Regions from separate parts of the Dyella jiangningensis genome, predicted to be linked through region 2. Evidence: riboswitches for the same ligand, from Rfam matches in the RefSeq annotation. Region 2 holds a riboswitch; each other region holds the start of a gene.
What was found. Region 2 has a riboswitch for cobalamin ahead of CA260_RS01440 (ribonucleoside-diphosphate reductase subunit alpha). Riboswitches for the same ligand answer to the same signal wherever they lie in the genome.
Positions count from the first base shown of each region.

Region 1: linked by a shared signal. The riboswitch ahead of btuB (TonB-dependent vitamin B12 receptor) and the one ahead of CA260_RS01440 (ribonucleoside-diphosphate reductase subunit alpha) in region 2 are both predicted to bind cobalamin.
Region 3: linked by a shared signal. The riboswitch ahead of btuB (TonB-dependent vitamin B12 receptor) and the one ahead of CA260_RS01440 (ribonucleoside-diphosphate reductase subunit alpha) in region 2 are both predicted to bind cobalamin.

Region 1 is NZ_NFZS01000004.1:876,240-884,285, forward strand. It holds gene cobO (cob(I)yrinic acid a,c-diamide adenosyltransferase) at 1-74, opposite strand, end outside; gene CA260_RS16600 (hypothetical protein) at 107-688, opposite strand; gene btuB (TonB-dependent vitamin B12 receptor) at 746-2,614, opposite strand; cobalamin riboswitch at 2,728-2,965, opposite strand; gene clpB (ATP-dependent chaperone ClpB) at 3,943-6,525, opposite strand; gene otsB (trehalose-phosphatase) at 6,783-7,526, shown strand; gene CA260_RS16620 (glycoside hydrolase family 15 protein) at 7,498-8,046, shown strand, end outside.
Region 2 is NZ_NFZS01000001.1:337,329-345,374, reverse strand. It holds gene CA260_RS01465 (SRPBCC family protein) at 1-198, shown strand, start outside; gene CA260_RS01460 (hypothetical protein) at 447-806, shown strand; gene CA260_RS01455 (M13 family metallopeptidase) at 941-3,013, shown strand; gene CA260_RS01450 (energy transducer TonB) at 3,181-3,942, shown strand; gene CA260_RS01445 (cation:proton antiporter) at 3,946-5,190, opposite strand; cobalamin riboswitch at 5,414-5,627, shown strand; gene CA260_RS01440 (ribonucleoside-diphosphate reductase subunit alpha) at 5,785-8,046, shown strand, end outside.
Region 3 is NZ_NFZS01000007.1:52,543-60,588, reverse strand. It holds gene CA260_RS20495 (efflux RND transporter permease subunit) at 1-636, opposite strand, end outside; gene btuB (TonB-dependent vitamin B12 receptor) at 837-2,732, opposite strand; cobalamin riboswitch at 2,879-3,081, opposite strand; gene CA260_RS20485 (glycine betaine ABC transporter substrate-binding protein) at 3,253-4,728, opposite strand; gene CA260_RS20480 (ATP-binding cassette domain-containing protein) at 4,725-5,507, opposite strand; gene CA260_RS20475 (hypothetical protein) at 5,688-5,918, shown strand; gene CA260_RS20470 (transporter) at 6,402-7,331, shown strand; gene CA260_RS20465 (bestrophin family protein) at 7,406-8,046, shown strand, end outside.

The sequences.
Region 1 (8,046 bases), on a different contig from region 2:
GCGCGGGCGATCTTGCGATCGACCAGCGCCTTCTTGCGCTGCATGCGTTCGCGGTGACGCTCGTCGGCAGTCATGTCTTCCGTGGGTTGCAAAGCATCGTTCATGCTCAGGCTTCCTGGTGGCGCGTTGCGTGGGAGTCTGCCGCAAGGCGTGCGCATACCGCGTGCACGACCAGCGCCACGGCGATATAGCTCATGGTGGTGCGCACGAACAGCGGCCCCCACTGCCACAGGCGCGAGACGTACTGCGCGACATTCGGGTCCGGATAGCGACCGCCCAGCCAGTAGAACGAACCGTTCGATACCGCAAACGACGCCACCGCCGCAAGCAACGCGACGCCGAATGCGCCGGCGAGCGAACGGACCTGTCCGTTGAGCCGTGGCGCATACCAACGTCCCGCGTACCACAGCACGCCATAGGCCAGCGGCAGGAAGGCATACGCCGCAGTGACGCAGAAGTCGCCGACGCCCGCATAGGTGATCGACACCCAGTCGAGTGCGACGGTCAGCAGCAACATCGCCACGAAGGCCCCGTGTCGGCGCAGATAGACGCCACCCAGGAAGAACACCGCCATCGACGCATCCGGCAGATGCAACATGTCACCGAAGTGCTTGAAGCGCGTCGCCACCATCACGAGCGCAAGCAATCCCGCAAGTGCGGCGAAACGCGGACCGGTAGGCATCTTCATCTCTTCACTCCTCGTCTGGGGAAGGCGGGACCGGCCGAAGCCAGTCCCGCGCATGCATCACTGGGCCGGCTGGTAGCGCAGCGTCAGCATGGTGTTGCGACCGGGCTGGTTGTAGTACCAGGCGGTCTCGTAGTCCTTGCCGAACGCGTTGTTGAGCGCGAGCTGCAACGTGAAGTCGCGCGAAATGGCATAGGCGACGCGGAAGTTCGCGATCGCGTAGCCGCCGAGCGGATGCCGGTTGGCCAGGTCGTCATAGCGACGGCCCGAGGCGAACCAGGTGCCGCCCACACTGAAGTCCCCGAAGCTGCGATCCACATCCACGTTCGCCGTCTGGCGTGCACGACGCGGCAGCAGGTTGCCTTCGTAGTTGACCGATTCGTCACGCGGATCCAGCCAGGTGCCCGTGCCCGTCACCTGCCAGCCGGCGACCTGCCCACTGACCACGCCTTCCGCACCGCGAATGCGTGCCTTGTCCACGTTGCCCGGCGCCTGCGTCGCGGCATCGTAGGTGATGAGGTCGGTGACGTTGTTGCGGAATGCGTTCAACGACCAGTAGCCCCAGCCGTAGCTGCCGCGCAGGCCCACTTCGACGTTTTTCGAACGCTCGGGCTTCAGGTCCGGATTGCCGTAATAGGGGTAGTAGAGATCGTTGAAGGTCGGCGCCTTGAACGCGGTGCCGTAGCTCGCCGTCAGGCGCAGCGTCCGGGTGAAGTCCCAACCCCACAAAAGGCTGCCCGTGTTCCTGCTGCCGAACTGGCTGTTGTCGTCATGGCGCACGCTGGCCTGGATCGACTGGCTACCGAAGGTCTGCTGCCACTGTGCGAACACGCCGCGGGTGGTGCGGCTGTCTACCGGAGACTGCGTGAACGGATTGATGTAGCCGGCCGTGCTGTCCACCTGGTCGCGCTGCCAATCAAAGCCCGTCGACAGCAGCCCGCCCCAGAAACCTACGTCCGCCTGCAGCGATCCGACGTCGCGATGCGTGTCGAAGCGGTCGACGTAGACGCCCTGGTAGAAGTCCTTGCTGAAGTCGCCACTGGTGCCAAGGCTGAGCGTCAGGGCCACGTTCTTGGCGGGACGATAATGCACGCGGCCGCCCAGCACCTGCATGGCGCTCTGGTCGGAGTCGGTATACGTGCCGTCGTAGTCGTTGTGGCCTTCGCTGCGGAACATGCGCAGGTCGGCATCCCACTGCTCGTCGAACCTGTAGCCGCCCTGCACGGTCAACGCATGGTTGCGGTAGCCGTCCTTGTCAGGCTGGTCGGCATAGCAGGCCGCGAACACTTCGGCGGCGCCGACGCGGCACGAATTGATGCCATGCGTCTGCTCATGCGAAGCCTCGATCGAATACCAGCCGTTGCCGCTCTTGCCGGCGAAACCCGCCGAACCAGCCAGGTGGCTGTAGCTGCCCACGCCCAGGCTGAAGGACGGCACGAAGGCGCCTTCGGGGCGGCGGGTGAAGATCTGGATCACGCCGCCGATCGCCTCCGAACCGTACAGGCTGGAGAACGGGCCGCGCACGATCTCGATGCGCTCGATCTGCTCGACCGGAATATCCTGCAGTGCTGCCGTACCCAGCGTGGCGGAGCCGATCTTGATACCGTCGATCATCACCAGCACATGGTCCGCCTCGGTGCCACGCATGAATATGCTGGTTGCCTTGCCCAGGCCGCCGTTGTTGGTGATTGACACGCCTGGCGTGCCCCGCAGCAGGTCCGCCACCGAGGACGGCTGCAGGCGCTCGATATCGGCGCGATCGATCACCGTCACCGCGGAAAGCGTCTGCTCCTGCGTCTGCGACGTGCGCGTGGCGGTCACCACGATACCGTTGAGATCGGTCGCGTCGTCGGCAAATGCCGGACCAAGAACAGAAAGAAGCGCCGTCGCCAGAATGGAACGACGGACCAATGAAAGATGGATGGCCAAAGCAATGCTCCTCAATCGCGCCTGCCCGCGCGAAGCACAAGGGATGAAAGGCAGGCGGAGGAGTGCGTGGCGGCCGTGCGGCTGCACGGCATCCATGACATGGCCCACCGCCTGTCTGGTCGTACCTCGAGGCCGGTCTCCGGGCTCGCGAACCTGGACGTCATGTCCTTGGGGAACGACGCCTTCCCATGCACATGGCACAGTGGCTTTCAGTCGTTCCTGCGATCACGGGGATCGCGGTTCGCCTACCGTTGCGGGGGCAGCTCCGGATTAGGCGCTCACGCGCCGCACCGGATTCCCGTTTCAACCACCGGCTTTACGCCGACGGTCACCTCAGGCGGGAGGGATGGTAGCAGAGGGATGGAGGGTGGGTGTGGTTTGGGCGAAATGGGATGGCCGGGCGAACTTGTGGTGTTGCTTGGGGGGATATCGGTGGTGTTTGGCTCGGTCTCTCTGGGGTTCGCCTATGGATGTTCGCCCGACACATCTCCTCTCCTTTGTAGGAGCGCACCCTGTGCGCGACAGCCGTTCGCGGTGGGCTGTATTTCTTCGGCTTTGCTAGTGCGCGACGTCCGGTTGCCATGCTTTCGCTAGATTGCCGCTTACGACGCAAAGCTAGTCCCTGAGGGACGCAGCGGGCGTTTCGATCTCCTGCCGGCGACGCACAGCTAGTCCCGTGGGAAGCTCGAGTCACTTTTCTTTTGCTGGCCCACGCACGCGTTCTTTGCGTGCGAACGGCGAAGCCAGCCCGCACGCGGGGAGGCGCCATGGATGGCGCCGGCTTTGAGGGGCGAGGAAGGGCGGAGGGCGCCAGCCCGAAGTCAAAGTCCCACGGGATTAGCTTCGCGTCAAAAGTAACCCAAAGAAAATGGCCTTCAGAGCCAAGGGCTCATAGCAGTACGTGGGATAGAAGCGTCGGATGACTGAGGCCAGTCGGGATAGGTTCGTTACTACCTCGAACGGAACGGCTACACCGCAACGCGCCATAGCGAAGAGGACTTAAAGCAGCTTCGTTGCGTCGTGAGGGAATCTTGGGCGCCACCACGCTTTTTCTCCCTCTCCCTCCGGGGAGAGGGCTGGGGTGAGGGGCGGGTGCTCGCGAGGGCGCTACCTACTCATGTAGGAGCGCACCCAGTGCGCGACCGCAGCGTGACGGTATACCTCATCTCGACATCCACAGACCGGGGCAACCCTGCCAATCCGCGGTCGCGCACTGGGTGCGCTCCTACAAAAAAAGAACGGCAGCGGTGTCGCGACATTACGCAGATAAAAAAAGCCCGCGCTGCAACCCAGCGCGGGCGTTTCACGACTCCATCAGCAATCAGGCGTCACTGCTTGCTGAAAACCAGATGGCCCTGCTCGGCACCCACCACCACGGTGCTGCCTGCCTCGAAGCGTCCCTCGAGAATTTCCTTCGCCAGTGGATTTTCCAGCTGCTGCTGGATCGCACGCTTCAGAGGACGCGCGCCATACACCGGATCGAAACCCACGTTGCCGAGCAGATCCAGCGCCTTGTCGCCGATGTCGAGCTTGAGCTGGCGTTCGGCCAGGCGCTTCTCCAGATACGCCAGCTGGATCTTCGCGATCGCGCGGATCTGCTTCTTCTCCAGCGGACGGAACACCACCAGCTCGTCGAGGCGGTTGATGAATTCCGGGCGGAAATGCGCCTGCACCACGCCCAGTACCGCCGCCTTCATCTGCACATAGTCCGCTTCGCTGTCTCCCGAATGCTCCTGGATCATCTGCGAGCCCAGGTTCGAGGTCATCACGATGACGGTGTTGCGGAAGTCCACCGTGCGGCCCTGGCCGTCGGTCAGGCGGCCATCGTCCAGCACCTGCAGCAGCACGTTGAACACGTCCGGGTGCGCCTTCTCGATCTCGTCGAGCAGGATCACGCTGTACGGGCGGCGACGCACGGCCTCGGTCAGATAGCCGCCTTCTTCGTAGCCGACGTAACCCGGGGGGGCGCCGATCAGTCGGCTCACGGAGTGCTTCTCCATGAACTCGCTCATGTCGATGCGCACCATCGCGTCCTCCGTATCGAACAGGAATTCGGCCAGCGCCTTGCACAGCTCGGTCTTGCCCACGCCGGTCGGGCCGAGGAACAGGAACGATCCGTACGGGCGGTTGGGATCGGACAGGCCCGCACGCGCGCGGCGGATCGCATCCGACACCGCACGCACGGCTTCATCCTGGCCCACCACGCGCTTGTGCAGCGCGGCTTCCATGTGCAGCAGCTTGTCGCGCTCGCCTTCCAGCATCTTGTTGACGGGGATACCCGTCCAGCGCGACACCACCTCGGCGATTTCCTCCTCGGTGACGCGATCCTGCACCAGCTTGAAGTCCTGCTTTTCGGCGGCCTGCGCGGCGGCGAGCTGCTTTTCCAGTTCCGGCAGCTTGCCGTACTGGATCTCGCTCATCTTGGCGTAGTCCTGGCGTCGCTGCGCGGCTTCCAGCTCCAGGCGCGCGGCCTCGATCTGCTCCTTTACCTTGGTTGCGCCCTGCAGCGCAGCCTTCTCGGACTTCCAGATTTCGTTGAGGTCGGAGAACTCACGCTCCAGCTTCTCGATGTCGGCATCGAGATCGGCCAGGCGCTTCCTGGATGCATCGTCGGTTTCCTTCTTCAGCATCTCGCGCTGGATCTTCAGCTGGATGAGGCGGCGTTCCAGCCGATCGAGCTCTTCCGGCTTGGAGTCGATTTCCATGCGGATGCGCGACGCGGCCTCATCCATCAGGTCGATGGCCTTGTCCGGCAGCTGGCGATCGGGAATGTAGCGATTGGACAGCGTGGCGGCAGCGACGATGGCCGGGTCGGTGATTTCCACACCGTGATGCACGGCGTAGCGTTCCTTGAGGCCACGCAGGATCGCGATGGTGTCCTCCACGCTGGGCTCGCCCACGTAGACCTTCTGGAAGCGGCGCTCCAGCGCGGCGTCCTTCTCGATGTACTTGCGGTATTCGTCGAGCGTGGTCGCGCCGATGCAGTGCAGCTCGCCGCGCGCCAGCGCCGGCTTCAGCATGTTGCCGGCATCCATCGCGCCTTCGGCCTTGCCGGCGCCGACCATCGTGTGCAGCTCGTCGATGAACAGGATGATCTGGCCCTCGTTCTTGGCGATGTCGTTGAGCACGGCCTTCAGGCGCTCCTCGAATTCGCCGCGGAACTTGGCGCCGGCGATCAGCGCGCCCATGTCCAGCGCGAGCACGCGGCGGTCGCGCAGGCCTTCGGGCACTTCGCCGTTGACGATGCGCTGCGCGAGCCCTTCGACGATCGCCGTCTTGCCGACGCCCGGCTCGCCGATCAGCACGGGGTTGTTCTTGGTGCGGCGCTGCAGCACCTGGATGGTGCGGCGGATTTCCTCGTCGCGGCCGATCACCGGATCGAGCTTGCCACTCTCGGCGCGCGCGGTGAGGTCGATGCAGTATTTCTCCAGCGCCTGGCGCTGGTCCTCGGCGTTTTCGCTCTGCACCTTTTCGCCGCCGCGCAGCTTGTCGATGGCGGCTTCGACATGGGCCTTGGTGGCGCCGGCGGCCTTGAGCGCCGCGCCGAGCTCGCCCTTGTCTTCCAGCGCGGCCAGCACGAACAGCTCGCTGGCGATGAACTGGTCGCCACGCTGCTGTGCGAGCTTGTCGGTGAGGTTGAGCAGGCGCGTCAGCTCGTTGCCGACATGCACGTTGCCTTCCTGCCCGCTCACGCGTGGCAGGCGATCGAGTTGTTCGTTCACGCGCTGGCGCAACGCCGGCACGTTGACCTGCGCCTGCGTCAGCAGCGGCGCGGTCGAACCGCCCTGCTGTTCCAGCAGGGCGGCCATGACGTGCACCGGTTCCAGCATGTTGTTGTCGCGCCCGACGGCCAGCGATTGCGCGTCGGCCAGCGCCTGCTGGAAGCGCGAGGTCAGTTTGTCCATCCGCATGGGTTGTCCCCTCGTCAATAGGATTTGGCGGCCTGGCCGCCACTGCCATGTGAGATGCGGCTCATCGCGATGTGATTCAAGCGTTGACGCCGCCTGCAGGGCGCGGCGTTTTCAGCCGGCGTTGGCCGTCCATAGCTTGCCTTCACATTTGCCTTGGTAGGCTCGCCTTCGTGTCATCGCCCTCACCGCTCTCCGCCATGTCCGCCTTGCCGCCCCTTCCGGCTCCGCCTCTGCCAGGCGTCGACGACCGCTGGGCCATGTTTCTGGACGTGGACGGCACCCTTCTCGATTTCGCCAACCATCCCGACCAGGTCGTGGTCGATACGCGCCTGCGCGAGCTGATCGAAGACCTGCATGCCGCGCTCGATGGCGCACTCGCGCTGGTAAGCGGACGCAGCCTGGACGATCTGGACGACCTGTTTGGCCATCCGCCCTGGGCCATGGCCGGCCTGCATGGATTGGAATTGCGCGGTGCGGACGGCCGCTACCGCGGCGTGCATATCGGCCCGGCGCGCCGCATGCGGGTGCGTGACATCGCCAGCGCCATTGCCAGCAGCCTTCCCGGCGTGATGCTGGAGGACAAAGGCATGGCCGTGGCCCTGCATTGCCGGGCCGCGCCGTGGCAGTTCGACGCCTTGCGCGAAAGCGTGGAAGCGACGCTGCCCGCGCTCGCCGGCTACGAAATGCAGCCCGGCAACGAGGTCATCGAGCTGAAACCCGAAGGCATGGACAAGGGCAAGGCCGTAGCGACCCTGCTTACCGCCAGGCCGTTCCACGGACGACAGCCGGTCTACCTCGGCGACGACCTCACCGATGAACATGGATTTGCCACCACCAATCTCGAAAGCGGATTGAGCGTGCGCGTGGGTTATCGCGAGCCCAGCCTCGCCCGCTATGCCTTGCCGGAGCCTGCCGCCGCGCGGGCCTGGCTGTTCCGCGTATTGCACGCACTCAAGCATGGAGCCCTCTCGCATGCCCATTCCTCAGGAGGAATCGCCTGAATCGCCCGGCACCCAGTCCAGCCTGGCGCTGGGTGTCATCGGCAACGGCAGCGTTGCCGCGCTGATCGATGGAAAAGGCCGCATCGTCTGGTGCTGCCTGCCTCGCTTCGACGGAGACGCGAGCTTCTGCGCGCTGTTGTCGCCACGCTGTGAAGGCGGCGACTGGACGATCCAGCTCGAGGACTTCGAGCGCGCGGAACAGCACTACATGGTCAATACCGCGGTGCTGGTCACCCGCCTTTACGACCGGCAGGGCGCCGGTGTCGAGATCGTCGACTACATGCCGCGCTTTCGTTCCCGCGGCCGCTTCTACCATCCGGTCATGATCGCACGGCGCGTTCGCCCGATCGGCGGCGCGCCGCGCATCCGCGTGCTGCTGCGCCCCCTGTGCGATTACGGCGCCAACCGTCCACAGACCACCTCCGGCAGCAACCACATCCGCTTCCTGCTGAGTGGCGTGGTGCAGCGGCTCACCAGCGATGTCGCCTCGCCGATGATCGAACGCGGCCTGCCCTTCATC
Region 2 (8,046 bases):
AAGGCCACCAACACCGCGGAGTTCGTGCTCGAGCCGCGCGGCGAAGGCACGCAGGTGACCTGGGCCATGCATGGCTGCTCCAGCTTCATCCACAAGCTGATGGGTCTGGTGTTCAACATGGACAAGCTGGTCGGCAAGGATTTCGAGCAAGGCCTGGGTCATCTGCGCAGCCTTTCCGAAGACCGCGCCACCGCGTGAACGCCGTTCTTCACCGCGCGGCTTTCGCCTGACTGACGATAGGCCGTGCGGCTTGGCGATCCGGTCTGCCCGCAGCTGAATGGAGTCGCGCGGGCATTCGTCAATGCCGTCAACGGCGGTCGTGATCCCTCGTTCTCCGCACCGAGCCCGCTGTGGCTCGCAGGGGCAACACCGAAGAGAAGCCGTAGCGACGATGCATGAGCGTTGCGCCGCAGCCGATCACCCACCGACCCAAGGGATCACCCGCCATGAAGAAGACGACGTCGCGTTTCAGCCTGATCGCCATCACCCTGGTCGCTGCGTGCGCGAGCGCCGGCGCCATGGCGCAATCCACCTCGCCGGAGAATATCCCCGGCCACCCGCGCGTGAACGAAGTGAACCAGCGCCTGGAAAACCAGCAGGACCGCGTGCAGGCCGGCGTCGCCGACGGCCAGCTCAACGCCAGGCAGGCCACTCGCGACGAGAAGCAGGACGCCAACATCGCCGCCCGCGAGAGCCGCGATGAAGCCGAGCATGGCGGCCACCTCACCAGGCAGGAACAGAAGAACCTCAACAAGTCGCTGAACAAGGACAGCAAGCGCATCCACAAGCAGCGCGACGCCGGCTGAGCCTCGAACCCGACGACCGCAACGGCCCGGTACATCCGGGCCGTTGTGCCTGGGCCGGAAATACAACTTCCAGCACTGGCAACGACCCGCCACCGTGCGAGCATCCCCCTCACCTCAAACACGGTGGAGGGCTTATGGTCAGCAGGATCCTGGCGGTCGCTTGCGTGAGTGCGTTGGTGTTCGGCGCGGCCCATGCCGCCGACACGGCGACAGCCAAGCCGCAGTACGGCACGTGGGGTTTCGATCGGGCCGGTACCGACACCGCGACGAAACCGGGCGATGACTTCTTCCGTTACGCCAACGGCACCTGGCTGGACCACACGCCCATCCCGCCCGACAAGCCTGCCGTCAGCCTGCGACTGGCAATGACCGACCTCACCGAGCAGCGCCTGCACGGGCTGATGGAAGCCGCGGCGCAAAGCCACGCGTCGTCGGGCACGCTCGAAGGCAAGGTCGGCGCCTTCTACCAGTCGTTCATGGATGAAGCGCATATCGATGCGCTCGGCGCCAAGCCCATCGCGCCGCAGCTCGACGCCGTGCGCAAGGCCACCACGCGCGAGGCGCAGGCCGCGTTGATGGGGCGCACCAACACCGATTTCGACGGTGCGCTGTTCAACCTCGTGTTCGATGTGGACCTGAAGGACAACTCGCGCTACGCGGTTTATGTCACGCAGGCGGGCCTGGGCCTGCCCGACCGCGACTACTACCTCAAGCCTGAATTCGCCAAGGAAAAAGCGGCCTACCAGGCCTACGTCGCCAAGCTGCTGACGCTGGCGGGATGGCCGCAACCCGATGCCGCCGCCAAGGGCGTGGTGGCCTTCGAAACCGCCATTGCCGAGGCCAGCTGGGACAAGGTCGCGCAGCGCGATCCTGTCGCCATGTACAACCCGATGAGCGTGGAGGACCTGCAGAAACTGGCACCCGGTTTTGCGTGGCACGACTACCTCGCGTCGGCACAGCTCGGCGATCTCAAGCACATCGTGGTGGCGGAGAAGACCGCATTCCCGAAGCTCACCGCGGTCTATGCGAAGACACCGGTCGCCACCATCCAGGCCTGGCAGGCCGCGCGCATCGCGGACAACGCTGCCTATTACCTCTCCAAGCCGTTCCAGGACGCGTACTTCGAGATGCATGACAAAACGCTGTCGGGACAACAGCAACAGGAAGTGCGCTGGAAGCGCGCGGTGCATGCCGTGTCCGGCGGCGATTGCGGCGTGGGCGACCGCCTCTCGTGCTTCGGCAATCTCGGCTGGGGCGTGGGCGAGCTCTACACGGCCAAGTATTTCCCGGCGTCGTCCAAGGCGAAGATCGAAGAACTAGTGACCAACCTCAAGGCGGCTTACCGCGTCCGCATCGAGAAACTCGACTGGATGGGGCCCAAGACGCGCGAGGAAGCACTGCGCAAGCTCGACACCTACACCATCAAGGTCGGTTACCCGGACCATCCGCGTGACTATGCGAACGTGAGCACGAGCAGCGACGACCTGGTGGGCAACGTGCTGCACGCCGCCAAGGCGGACTGGACGTTCTACGTGAACCGATTCAACGGCGCGGTGGATCGCAGCGACTGGTCGATGACGCCGCAAACCAACGACGCCTACAACGGTTCGCTGCGCGACATCGTGTTTCCCGCGGCCATCCTGCAGCCGCCGATCTTCGACCCGAACGCTGATCCGGCCATCAACTACGGCGCCATCGGCGGCGTGATCGGTCATGAGCTCACGCACGGCTTCGACGACCAGGGCCGCAAGATCGATGCCGACGGCAACCTGCGCGACTGGTGGACCGCCGACGATGCCAAGGCCTTCGACGAGCGTGCGAAGAAGCTCGGCGCGCAATACGACGCCTTCCAGCCACTGACGGGCGTGCACATCAACGGCAACCTCACCATGGGCGAAAACATCGCCGATCTCGGCGGCCTCACGTTGGCCCTCGATGCCTATCACGCCTCGCTGCACGGCAAGCCAGCACCGGTGATCGACGGCCTCACCGGCGACCAGCGCGTCTTCCTCGGCTGGGCACAGGCATGGCGTGGCAAGCTCACCGACGACGCCATCCGCCGCCAGGTCACCAGCGATCCCCACTCGCCACGCAAGTTCCGCGTGAACGGACCGGTGCGCAATATGGATGCGTGGTATCAGGCGTTTGGGGTGGAACAGGGCCAGAAACTCTATCTGTCTCCGCAAGAACGCGTACGCATCTGGTGACACCATGGGCACGCCGGTCGCGGGCCGGCGTGCCCATCGCTACACTCTGCCGACATCTCAGGGAGGACGTCATGAAACAGGGAATACGCGCGTTCGTCGCCGCATGCATCGTGTCCACAGGCTGCCACGCGTATGCGGCGGACACTGTTGGGCAGGCGGAAGCCAGCATGCTGGTCACCGGAACCATGACCATCAAGGCCGACGGTAGCGTGGAGAGTTATGCGCTCGATCATGCCGAGAAGTTGCCGCCTGAAGTGGGTGCGGTCGTCCAGCGCAGCGTGCCGACTTGGAAATTCACGCTTGCCAAGCCCGCTGAGGCACCTCTGAGAGAGTCCATGAGCCTGCGTATCGTTGCGCGCGCGATCGACAAGGATCGCGCGACCGTGCGCATTGCTGGCGCCAGTTTCGGCAAGAACGCCGGGGCTCCGGAAGAAGACCTGCAGCCGCTCAATCGCACCAGCCCGGTCTATCCGCGCAAAGCGATCGATCAGCGCGTGTCCGCCGCTGTGTACCTGATGGTAAAGGTGAGTCGCGATGGCAAAGTCGCTGATGCCATGGCCGAACAGGTCAATCTGCTCACTTACACCGACCCGTCCGAACGCGAGCGCCTGCGCAAGCTCTTCGCCAGCTCGGCGCTCACCACGGCGCGTGGGTGGACCTGGCAGGTCCCGAGCCGCGGCGAACATGCGAACGATCCTTATTGGCTGGTCCGCGTGCCCATCAAATACAAGATCTTCCAAGGCATCCGCCCGGGCTCCATGGACCCGCCTTATGGCCAATGGGAAGTCTATTTGCCGGGCGAGAGGCAGGCAGCTCCCTGGGCCTCCACCGATGCGGCGATGCCGGGTGCGGTCGATACCGTTGCGGACGATCGGGTGCAGCCGCTGATCGGCGAAGTACGTCTGCTTACGCCGCTGGGCGAAGGCTAGAGATCACCGATGGTCCGTGAGTGCATCGGAGATGCGCTCGCGACCAAGCAAGCCCACCACCATCGGCGTCGTCATCATCGTAGTGACGATCGCCATCACCAGCAGGATGGTGAACATCGCCGGCGTGATCACGCCGGCGTCGAGGCCGACCTTGATGACGATGAGTTCCATCATGCCGCGCGCGTTCATCAGCGAGCCGATCGCGAGGCTGTCGCGCCAGCCTTGACCTGAGATGCGCGCACCGGCCGTACCGCCGATGAGCTTGCCGAGGATCGACACGGCGAGCACGAGTGCCAGCGCGAGGCCGGCATCCGCGTTCAACAGCTGCGCGGTGGTGCTCAGCCCCGCGAGTACGAAGAACACCGGCACCAGCGTCGCGAGGGTGACGTGCTCCACGCGTTCGATCAGGCCCTGCAACAGCCGGTCGTCGCGTGGCAGGCACAAGCCGAACAGGAATGCGCCGAACACGGCATGCAGGCCCAGCCATTCGGTGATCGCCGCGCAACCGATCGCGCCGGCCGGCAGGAACGCGAGCACCACGCCATTCGCATGACCGTCGGGCGCATGCCGCGCGAGCAGCCACGCGCATGACGGGCGCAACACCAACCAGGCCGCGCCCAGCAGCAGCACCAGCCCGCCGACGGTCCGCCAGAACGGCAGCCAGTCACCGTGCGCGCTGATCAACGCCACCACCAGGGCCAGCGCCACCCAGGCCAGCACGTCGACCACGGCGGCAGCGGCAATGCCCAGGCGGCCGGGAAGACTGTCGGAGAGTCCACGCTGCTTCACGATGCGCGCCATCACCGGCAGCGCCGTGATCGCACACGCCGTGGCGATGAACATCGCAAACGGCCCGTACGCCATGCCGGCAGGTGCGTAGCCGCGGAACAGCCAGGGTGAAACCCCGAGGGCGAGCAAGGCCGGCAGCACGAAGGCCAGTCCGCCGATCCACATCGCCGGCCGCAGCAGGCGGCTGCCCGTCGGCACGCGCAGCTCGGCGCCGATGACCGTCATGAACAACACCAGGCCCAGCGTGCTCAGGCTCTGCAGGGCGACGAGGCTATCAGCAGGAAACAGGCTCGCCTGCCACGACGGCGCCAGCGCCCCGAACAACAGTGGACCCAGCGCCAGCCCCGCCAGCATCTCTCCCACGACGGCCGGTTGGCCCAGCCAGCGCAGCAGCCAGGCCATCAACCGCGAAGCCACGATGATCACCAGCAATTGGACGAGCAACAGCGGATGCCCCATCGACCCATCCCTTCCCCCGCAAGACGAGCAGGCAGCTTGCCCGGCGGCGAAACCTGCCGCAACGCCGCCCCCGGGCATGACCGCCGGGCCATCGGGCCCATCCGTTCCGCGCAGCGCCTGCCCAACATTCCTTGCGTGCGATAAGCCGCGCGGCCGCCTCGTCTTTTTCCAGTTATCCACGCCCCATCCACAAGTTATTGGGTTGACCCGCCCCTGTCGGCCCGATATGTTGTGCCCCGTCGGTGCCACTCTCAGACTTGATGTCGGACTGGCTTAATAGGGAATCCGGTGGAAATCCGGGACTGCCCCGCAGCGGTAAACGGAAACGAAAGCCAACAACGCACTGGCCCTCAGCGGCTGGGAAGCGGGAGCGAGTAGGCCGGGTCGCAAGACCCTCGTCCGTGAGTCCGAAGACCTGCCGACAGCCGTGGCCAATGCACCACGGTGAGTAGTGGCGGCTTCCGCGGGGAAGCGCGTCGATGCGCGGGGCGCTGCCCTGCCGCTCGGCCGTCCGTGAAGTTCCACTGCTCCTTTCCTTTCAGCCCTGCGCGCGGGAGCAGGCGGTTGATTGACCAAGCTTGGAGCGAAGTCGCCATGCAACCTATCGATACCACCGGCCGCGAACGTGAAGACGAGCGCGCCGACGCCCCCGCTTTCCCCACTGACAGCGTCGTGGCCGAGGCACCGCGCACGGATACCCCGTTCGCGCTGACCCCACCGCACAACCCGGGCCAGATGCGCGTGACCAAGCGCAACGGCCGCCAGGAAACGGTGGACGTGAACAAGATCGTCCGCGCCGTGACCCGCAGCAGCGAAGGCCTGCATGCGGTCGATCCGCTGCGCGTGGCGCTCAAGACCATCGGCGGCCTGTACGACGGCGCCACCACGCAGGAACTGGACGAGCTGTCCATCCGCACCGCCGCCGCGCTCACCGCGGAAGAACCCGAATACGGCCAGCTCGCCGCGCGCCTGCTGGGCGCATACATCGACAAGGAAGTGAGCGGCCAGGAGATCCAGAGCTTCTCGCAGTCGATCGCGCGCGGCGCGGAACTGGGCATCGTCAACGACCGCCTGCGCGATTTCGTCTCGGCCAACGCGCGCAAGCTCAACGACGCGATCGATCCGCTGGCCACGCGCCGCTTCGAATACTTCGGCCTGCGCACGGTGTACGACCGCTACCTGCTGCGCCATCCGCAGCGGCGCTTGGTGATCGAGACGCCGCAGCACTTCTTCATGCGCATCGCCTGCGCGCTGGGCGGCAACGAGATCGGCGAGACGCTGGAGCTGTATCGCCTGCTGTCCTCGCTGGAATACATCGCCAGCTCGCCGACGCTGTTCAATTCGGGCACCGCGCACGAGCAGTTGAGCTCGTGCTTCCTGCTCGACTCGCCGGCCGATTCGCTGGAATCGATCTACGAAAAGTACGGCGACGTCGCCAAGCTCAGCAAGTTCGCCGGCGGCATCGGCCTGGCCTATTCGCGCGTGCGTTCGCGCGGTTCGCTGATCAAGGGCACCAACGGCCACTCCAACGGCCTGGTGCCGTGGCTGAAGACGCTGGACGCCTCGGTCGCCGCCGTGAACCAGGGCGGCAAGCGCAAGGGCGCGGCCTGCGTATACCTGGAGCCGTGGCACGGCGACATCGAGGAATTCCTTGAGCTGCGCGACAACACCGGTGACGACGCACGTCGCACGCACAACCTCAACCTCGCCAACTGGATTCCCGACGAATTCATGCGCCGCGTGGAAACGGACGGCGAGTGGTCGCTGTTCGATCCCAAGGTGGTGCCGCACTTCGTGGACAGCTGGGGCGAGACGTTCGACAAGGCGTATCGCGACGCGGAAGCTGCCGGTCTTGCGGTGAAGAAGGTGAAGGCGCGCGAGCTGTATGCGCGCATGCTGCGCACGCTGGCGCAGACCGGCAACGGCTGGATGACCTTCAAGGATCGCAGCAACGCCACCAGCAACCAGACCGCGAAGGCGGAAAACGTCATCCATCTGTCGAACCTGTGCACCGAGATCCTGGAAGTCACCAACGCCCAGGAAACGGCGGTGTGCAACCTGGGCTCGGTGAACCTGTCGCGCCACGTGGTGGACGGCCGCTTCGATTTCGACAAGCTCGCCGCCACGGTGCGTACCGCCGTTCGCCAGCTCGATCGCGTGATCGATCTCAACTTCTATCCGATCGACACCGCGAAGGTCGCCAACCACAAGTGGCGTCCGGTGGGCCTGGGCGTGATGGGCCTGCAGGACGTGTTCTTCAAGCTGCGCCTGCCGTTCGATTCGGCCGAAGCGCTGGCGCTGTCGACGCGCATCGCCGAGGAGATCTACTTCAACGCGCTGTCGCAGTCGAACGAACTGGCGATGGAACACGGCCCGCACCCGGGCTTTGCCGAAAGCCGCGCCGCCAACGGCGAGCTGCAGTTCGACTACTGGCCGAACGCCAAGCCGAACGACCCGGCCCGCTGGGACGCGCTGCGCGAATCGATCAAGGCCAAGGGCCTGCGCAACTCGCTGCTGATCGCCATTGCGCCGACCGCGACCATCGCCTCGATCGCCGGCTGCTACGAGTGCATCGAACCGCAGGTGAGCAACCTGTTCAAGCGCGAAACGCTGTCAGGCGACTTCCTGGTGGTCAACCGCTACCTGGTGGAGGAGCTGAAGACGCTGGGTCTGTGGACGGCGGAGATCCGCGACGCGATCAAGCTGGCGGAAGGTTCGATCCAGGGCATCACGGCGATTCCGGAGCGCCTGCGCAGCATCTATCGCACCGTGTGGGAACTGCCGCAGAAGGCCTTGATCGATCTCGGCGCCGCACGCGGTGCGTACATCGACCAGAGCCAGTCGCTGAACCTGTTC
Region 3 (8,046 bases), on a different contig from region 2:
GGCCGCACGCAGCGCGTTGGCGACGTCGTTGGCCGTGAGCCCCTTGCTGGCGAGCGCGGCGGTATTGAGCTCCACGCGCACCGCGCGCGGGCGTCCGCCGATCACGCGCACCTGCGCCACGCCGGGAATCTGCGCGATGGCGGGATTGATCAGCGTGTCGGCGAGGTCGTAGAGCTTGTCCGGCGGCAGCGTCTGCGACGTCAGCGAGAGTAGCAGTACCGGTATGTTGGCGGTGTTGAATTTGAAGTAGCGCGGCAGCGACGGCATGCTCGCGATCGGCAGGTCGGCGGTGCTCGCGTTGATCGCCGCCTGCACGTCGCGCGCCAGCTTGTCGGTGTTGTTGCCGAAATTGAAGATGATGCGAACTGACGTGGAACCTTCGTTGCTCTCCGAGTGCATCTCCTTGATGCCGGGGATGCGCCCGAGGTGGCGCTCCAGCGGCGCGGCCACGGTGGATGCCATGGTCTGCGCGTTCGCGCCGGGCATCTCCACGTACACCACCATGCCGGGAAATTCGAGCTGCGGCAGCGCGGCCACGCCCAGCAACAGGTAAGCCCAGATGCCGGCAAGCGCGAGGCCGATCGCCAGCACGGAAGTGCCGATCGGGCGGCGTATCAGTGGCGCGAAAAGGTTCACGGGCTCCAAGAACCGTCGATGGCGGCGCATCCCCGTCGCGCCTCGGTACGAGGCGCGACCAGGACGGCTGACCTCAGGCGCCTTTATGCCTGCAAACGTGTTGCCGCGGATGTGCCGTTAGTCCGCCTCGCAACGCGATCGCTCGTCACCGTCGTCCCAGCGCGCGCCGGGACGGCGGTGAAGATTTCGTCGATCGAGCCTCAGCGCGCCGCCGGGCTGTACCGCAACGTGAGGAACCAGGTGCGGCCCGGCTGGTTGAAGTAGTACGCGGTCTCATAGTTCCGATCGAAGGCATTGGCCAACTTGGCCTCGATGCGCCAGCCCGGCAGGAACGCGTAGCTCGCACGCAGATCGGTGGTGGCGTAGCCGCCAAGACGATGCAGGTTGGCCTGGTCGTCATATGCCTTGCCGGAGGCGAAGAACGTCGCGCCGACACCGAAGGCGCCAAAGCTGCGATCCACATCCACGCGCGCCGTCTGTTCCGGGCGGCGCGGCAGCAGGTTGCCGTCATAGGCGCCTTCGCGGTTCTTCGGCTGCATCAGGGTGAGATAGCTCTGCACCTGCCAGCCATCCAGGTTGATGCCGAACTGGCCTTCCAGCCCGCGGATGCGCGCCTGGCTGATGTTCTGCGGCACGAAGTTCTCGTCCAGCGTGATCAGGTCGGTGATGGTGGTCTGGTAGACGTTCACCGCCCAGTTCCACGTACCCTGCGCCTGGCTGAGGCCGAGTTCGCCCGAACGCGATTTCTCCGGCTTGAGGTCGGGGTTGCCCAGGCCGAACGGATAGTAGATGTCGTTGAACGTGGGCGCGTGGAACGCGGTGCCGTAGCTCGCCGACAGGCGCAGGCCGTGGTCGAACGCGTAGCCCCACGCCGCCGAACCGGTGTTGTGGTTGCCGAACTGGCCGTTGTGGTCGTGGCGCGCGGACAGCTGCACCTCGTTGCGCCCGAACGTGCCCATGTACTGCGCGTACACGCCGGTGTCCTCGCGCGTGCTCCTGAGGTAGCCGGTGTCGCTGTCGATGTGTTCCTGCTGGTAATCGACGCCGGCGGTGAGCAGCTGGTTCGCATCGAGCGTGATGTCGTTCTGCCACGACGCCTGGTTGCGGCGCGAATAGGTGTGGCCCACCGGCGTGCGCGGGTAGTACGTGAGCGGGGTGAACAGGTCGCTGTAGTCGCCCTGGAAATAGGTGGCGTTGTCGTCGCGGCTCTGGCCCGCGTTGAGCGTGACCTTCCACGCGTCCAGCGGCGCGAAGCTCAGGCGCGCGCCGGCCACCTGCTGCTGGTTCACCGCCTGGTTGCCGCCATACGGGCTGCCGTCGTATTCCACGAAATTCTTGCTGCGCAGCCAGGTGGCGGCGAGTTCGGTGCCGTTGTCCCAGTGATAGCCGCCGTTGGCCATGCCGTTCCAGTTGCGGTAAGCGTCGTGGTCGGGCTGGTCGGCGAAGCAGGCCACGCCCAGTTCGGCCGCACCGACGCGGCAGGCATTGATGCCCGCGGTGTACTGGCCGCCAAGGCCGGCGTTGAACCACGCATGCGAGTCGCCACCGGAAAGGCCCGCATGGCCATCCAAATAGCTGCGGCTGCCGGTAGACACGCTGAGCGAAGGATCGAGCTTGCCGTCCTGCGCGCCGTGGCGGGTGAAGATCTGGATCACGCCGCCCATCGCGTCGGCGCCGTACAGGCTGGAGCGCGGACCGCGCACGAGCTCGATGCGCTCGATCTGGTCCACCGGAATCTGTTCGAACGCCGGCAGGCCGGCGCCCACCGCACCGATGCGAACGCCATCGATCAATACCAGCACGTGCGTGGAGTTGGTGCCGCGCAGGAACAGCGTGCTCAACTGGCCCTGTCCGCCGGCCTGCGTGAACGCCACGCCCGGCAGGCCCACCAGCAAGTCGCGCACCGACGCCGGCTGCAGCCGCTCGATATCGGCGCGGGTGATCACGCTTACCGAGGAGAGCGCCTCGTCGGTGGTGATGGATGTGCGCGTGGCGGTGACGATCACGGACGACAGCGACGTCGCCTGGTCCGCATCAGCCGCATGGGCGGCCATCGTGGCGGAGAGCAGCGAGGCTGCCAGCAGGGTCTTCTTCATGCATGTTCCTTGCGGACGCGCCCACACGCGCGTCCCGACTGTGGGGTGCACGACACGGGTGGAGTCAGGAACGGCGGCAGGCCAGGCGGCCATGCAGACGTCCGGCCTCGCCCACCGCGAGCCGCGCGCTGAAACCCGCCGTGGTGGCGGGTCCGTCTGATCGGGCCGGTCTCCGGACTCGCGAGCGCCATGCGTGCCGCATGCAACCGCGGGCGCCTTCCCGGGCCTTGGCCCAGTGGCGTCTCGCCCTTGGTTTCACTCGCTTACCGTTGCGGGGGCAGTGCCGGACTTCAACCGGCTTCCCGTTTCATCCCGGCCGAGCCGGGACACCCGAACGAGCGGCATTTTAGCCGGTGTTCGCGCGGTTGAGGGGAAGGAGGATGCAGCTCCCCCAACGACAGTTTCGCGACAGAGGCGGACACCAGGCCGCGAAGGGAACCGACCAACGTGCTTGCGAAGGCCTATCGGCGATCAACGTTGCGTTCGCCGCAAGTCCAATGACCTCAGCGCTGCGACCTCGTCACTCGCGCGCCGCGATACGCAGGCCGCGCGGCGTGAGCCATCGCTCGATGCCTTCGAACAGCCACTGCACGAGCATCGCCAATACCGCGGCGGGCACAGCCCCTTCGAGGATCAGGCCGATATCGTTGAGGCGGATGCCGGTGAGGATGGGTTGCCCGTAGCCGCCCGCGCCGATCAGCGCGGCGAGCGTGGCCGTGCCGACGTTGATCACCGACGCGGTCTTGATGCCGGCGAGGATCGATCGCGTCGCCAGCGGCAGTTCCACCCTCGCGAGCCGCGTGCGCCATGGCAGGCCGAGCGCGGCCGCCGATTCGCGCAGCTCCAGCGGGATATCGAGCAGGCCTGCATGCGTATTGCGCACGATGGGAAGCAGGCTGTAGAGGAACAGCGCCGCCAACGCCGGCCACGCACCGATGCCGAACAGCGGGATCATGAACACGAACATCGCCAGCGACGGCACCGTCTGCAGGATGCCGGTAAGCCCGATCACCCATTGCCCCAGCCTGCGCCAGCGCGCCGCCACGATGCCGAGCGGAATGGCGAACAGCACCGCGAGTGCGAGCGATGCCGCGGCGAGGCTGACGTGTTCGGCGGTGCGATGCAGCAGCCGCTGCCAGAAGCCGTCCTCGCGGCCGCCTGCCGGCACACCCAGAAAACGTGCGGCGATGTCCCCCTCGGGCTGGCCCTCGAGCTTCGCCTGCGCATTCATGCGGCGCATGGCGGGTTCATCGATCCGCCCGACCAGGCGTTTCAGCGCGGCCACGAAAACGGGCGATTGCCGCTCCAGCGCCAGGCGATAGAGGAACACCGCCTGGTAGCGCGGAAAATAATGACGGTCGTCCTGCAGCACGCGCAGGTGGTAGTAGGCAATCTCGGCATCGGTGCTGTAGAGATCGGTGACATCCACCGCGCCGCTGGCCAGCGCACGATACGAGAGCGCGTGATCCAGGCCGCGCACCTGCGTGGACGGCAATCCATATCGCTGCCGAAGGCCGGGCCAGCCGTCGCCGCGATCCATGAACTCGTTGGAGAAACCCAGCCACACCTCCGGATGCGCGGCGAGGTCGCTGATGTTCCGTATGCCCAGTTGCTCGGCGCGCTGCTCGCGCATGCCGAGGGCGTAGTTGTCGTCGAAGCCGAGCGAATCGGTGATGCCGATGCCCATCGGCGCCAACCGTGCACGCAACGCAGCGATGCCGGCATCGGGTGCCACGCCCTTCAGCAGTTCCTGCGTGAGCGTGCCGGTGTATTCGGGATACGCATCGATGTCGCCGTGCTGCAAGGCGCTCCACAGGATGGCGGTGCCGCCGAGTTCACGCCGATGCTCCACCTCGGTGCCGATGCGCCGTGCTTCGCCGCGTGCGAGTTCGGCGAGGATCACCGATTCGGTGAACTGCTTGGAGCCCACGCGCAACGGCTGCGCCACGCCCAGCGCGGGCAACATCATCAACAACAGGCAGGCCAGCCGCTTCATGCGGCACCGCCCGGCAGTGCGCGCTGCGCGTGGGTGAACGCCCTGACGAAATCATCCGCGGGCCGGTCGAGAAGGTCCTCGTAGCGACCGTCCTGCACGACGTGCCCATCGCGTAACAGCACCAGGCGGTCGGCGAACCACGCTGCTTCGGCGAGATCGTGCGTCACCACGATCACCGTCTTGCCGAGTTCGCTGAAAATGCGCTTCAGCTCGTCCTGCAGTTCATGGCGCACGATGGGGTCGAGCGCGCCCAGCGGTTCGTCGAGCAGCAGTGCACCCGGGTCGGCCATCAGGCCACGCATCAAGGCCACGCGCTGGCGCTGGCCGCCGGAAAGTTCGGCGGGATAACGTGTGAGCACATCGATCGGCAGGCGAGCGAGCTCAGCCAGCTCATGCGCGCGCTGGCGGATGCGTTCGGCTTCCCAGCCCAGGTAGCGTGGCTGCAGCGCGAGGTTGCCCAGGGCCGTGAGATGCGGAAACAGGCCGCCTTCCTGGATCACATAACCCACGCGTTGGCGCAGGGCGAGCAGGCGATCGCGTTGCAGGGCTTCGCCCCACGCAGTGACCGTGCCGGTGTCGGGCCAGTCCAGCCCAAGCAACAGGCGAAGCACGGTGGACTTGCCCGCACCGCTGCCACCGATCAATGCCGTCGTGCTGCCCGCGGCAAACGACAGGCTGACGTCCTTCAGGGCACTGACGCCGTTGTAGTGCTTGGTCACCTCGCGCAGGGCGAAGTCCGCGGCATGCCGTGGCGGCTGGTCAGGCTGGGGAAAGGACATGGTCAAGGACTCTACCATTGCCTCGCCGCCGAACGGCCGCACCGGCAAAGCCGGCCTTGCTTCGTCCGGCATAGGTCGATGGTCCTTATGTCTTAAGGCATGGCGTGACTCAAGACACTCCATCCCCGGCGTTGCACCAGCCTAACGTTCCCGCATTCGCCTCGCAGGAAGCAAAGGACAATGTACCTCTCGCGCGAAGAGTTGCAGGCCCGCTTCATGGCGCTGGACCGGCGCATGACGGCGATGCGCAACGCCAGGACGGCAGACGCAGCGTTGTGGCAGGCCATGCAGGAAGAGTTGCTCGATCCCTCGTCGACCGTGGCGCCCGATGACCGCAGCTGGTGGTGGCTGCAGCTGTGCGCCCTGATGGAACATCACGAGTTGTCGGCCGAACCCATGTGGCTGGGCTAGACACATCGCTCTACGGGCGCACGCCGCCCTGCGAAGGAATGCGTCGCTTCATGCTTAAGTAGATTTACCTATCATCGGTAACGCCGCGAGGCGACGGGTCGCTCATCGGTGGTGATAGCATGGCGAGCACAGTGGCACGCCTGTGCAAGACGATGCGCGTGTCGCCCGGCGGCATCGCGTGCGGACGGCCAAACGCTGGACGCAAGCAACGTGCCGGCGCATCACGAAGACCTTGTTCGAATCCTTTGATCACGAATGTCGGCGTCGGAGCTGGGCATGCACATCGACTGGATTCTGCAGTGCCGGATGCGGTGGAGCGGGGACGCTGCACGCCAATTCGCCCGGTTCATGCACGCCGCCTCGGCTCGCAGCCTTCGGCGTTTCTCCGCGTGCTCGTCCTACGCAAGGCATTCCAAGGCCTGAGAACACCGGATGCCGCGCGATGCCCGAGGTGATGCAGGACGTTCAACGAGGCGGCTGCTGATGCGGCGGCGAACGGACAGCACAGGCCTGTGCGCCTGCCTCATCGCCGTGCTGCTGTTCCATGCGGCTGCAGTCCATGCACAGGAACTGGAACCGCGAACCTACTCGCCTTCGCCGGTGGGCACGAACTTCGTCGGTGCCAGCTACAGCTACCTCACCGGCGACGTCACGACGGACCCTTCGTTGCCGGTCACCAACGTGCAGGCGCACATCAACACGTTTGCGCTGGCGTACGTACATACCTTCAGCCTGGCCGGGCGAAGTTCGTCGCTGGGTTTCGTGCTGCCGGCGATGAGCGCCAACCTCAGCGGCAACGTGATCGACGCGCCCACGGAAATCCATCGTGGCGGTGCGGGCGATGTGCGCCTGCGGTTTGCCCTCAACCTGATCGGCAATCCGGCCATGTCGCCGGAGGAATTTGCGCGGCATCCGCCCGGCCCTTCCCTCGGCGTGAGCCTTACCATGTCCGCCCCGACGGGCGTGTACGAGTCGTCGCGACTGGTCAATGTCGGCACCAACCGGTGGTCGTTCAAGCCGGAGGTCGGCCTTTCCTATCCCTGGGGCAGGTGGTTTTTCGAGGCGTCCGCCGGTGCGTGGTTTTTCACCACCAATCACGACTATGTCGGCGGCAGGGAGCGCAGCCAGGACCCGATTTTCACGGCCCAGCTCTATGGCGGCTACACCTTCCGGCCCGGCATGTGGCTCGCTGGCGCGGTGGGTTATGTGGAAGGCGGCAGGACGAGCATCAACGGCGTGGCCGATCGAAATCGCCAGTCGAACGCGCGCTACGGCCTCACCTTCTCCGCACCGATCGCGGCCGGCTGGTCGGCCAAGGTGGCGGTATCCAACGGGCTGGTCACGCGCATCGGTGGCGACTACAAGAGCATCACGCTGGCGGTGCAATATCGCTGGTTCGATCGGAACCGCTGATGCCCTGTGCAGCGTGCTTCCTCACGCATGGCGGCCCCGCAGGGCGATAATGCGGCAACTTCGAGCGCGCCGGCATGATCGTAAGACCTCACAAGACCACCCACTCCGTCACCACGCTGCTGTTCGCGTTGAAGGGTTCCATCGTCCCCATCATCTGGCCGCGCGTGGTCTACACCATGCTGCTTTCCCTGGCGGTGGTAGTGGCGGAGCGCCGGGGCATCACGGTGGCTTTCACCTTGAATGCCGCGCCGCTGACCCTGCTCGGCCTGACGCTGGCGATCTTCCTGCAGTTCCGCAACAGCGTGGCCTACCAGCGCTGGTGGGAGGGGCGCACCTTGTGGGGCGAGCTGGTGATCTGCGCGCGCAACCTCGTCCGGCAAACCGGCACATTCCTGCCGGACCTTGATCCCCGCGAACGGCGCGCGCTTGTCCATCGCGTGATCGGCTTCGTGCACGCATTGCGCCACCACCTGCGCGGCACCACCGCGCATGCGGAACTGGAGCGCTGGCTCGGCCATGAGGCGAGCGAACGCCTGAAGCACGTTCGCCATGTGCCGAACGCGATTCTCGACCAGCTCGGACGTGACCTGGCCAAGGCGGTGCGCGACGCGGGTGCAGGCGACATCCTGCTGGCGCGGATGGATGAAGAGCTGGATCGCTTCTCGCATGTCCTCGGCGGCTGCGAACGTATCAAGGGAACGCCGATTCCCTTCAC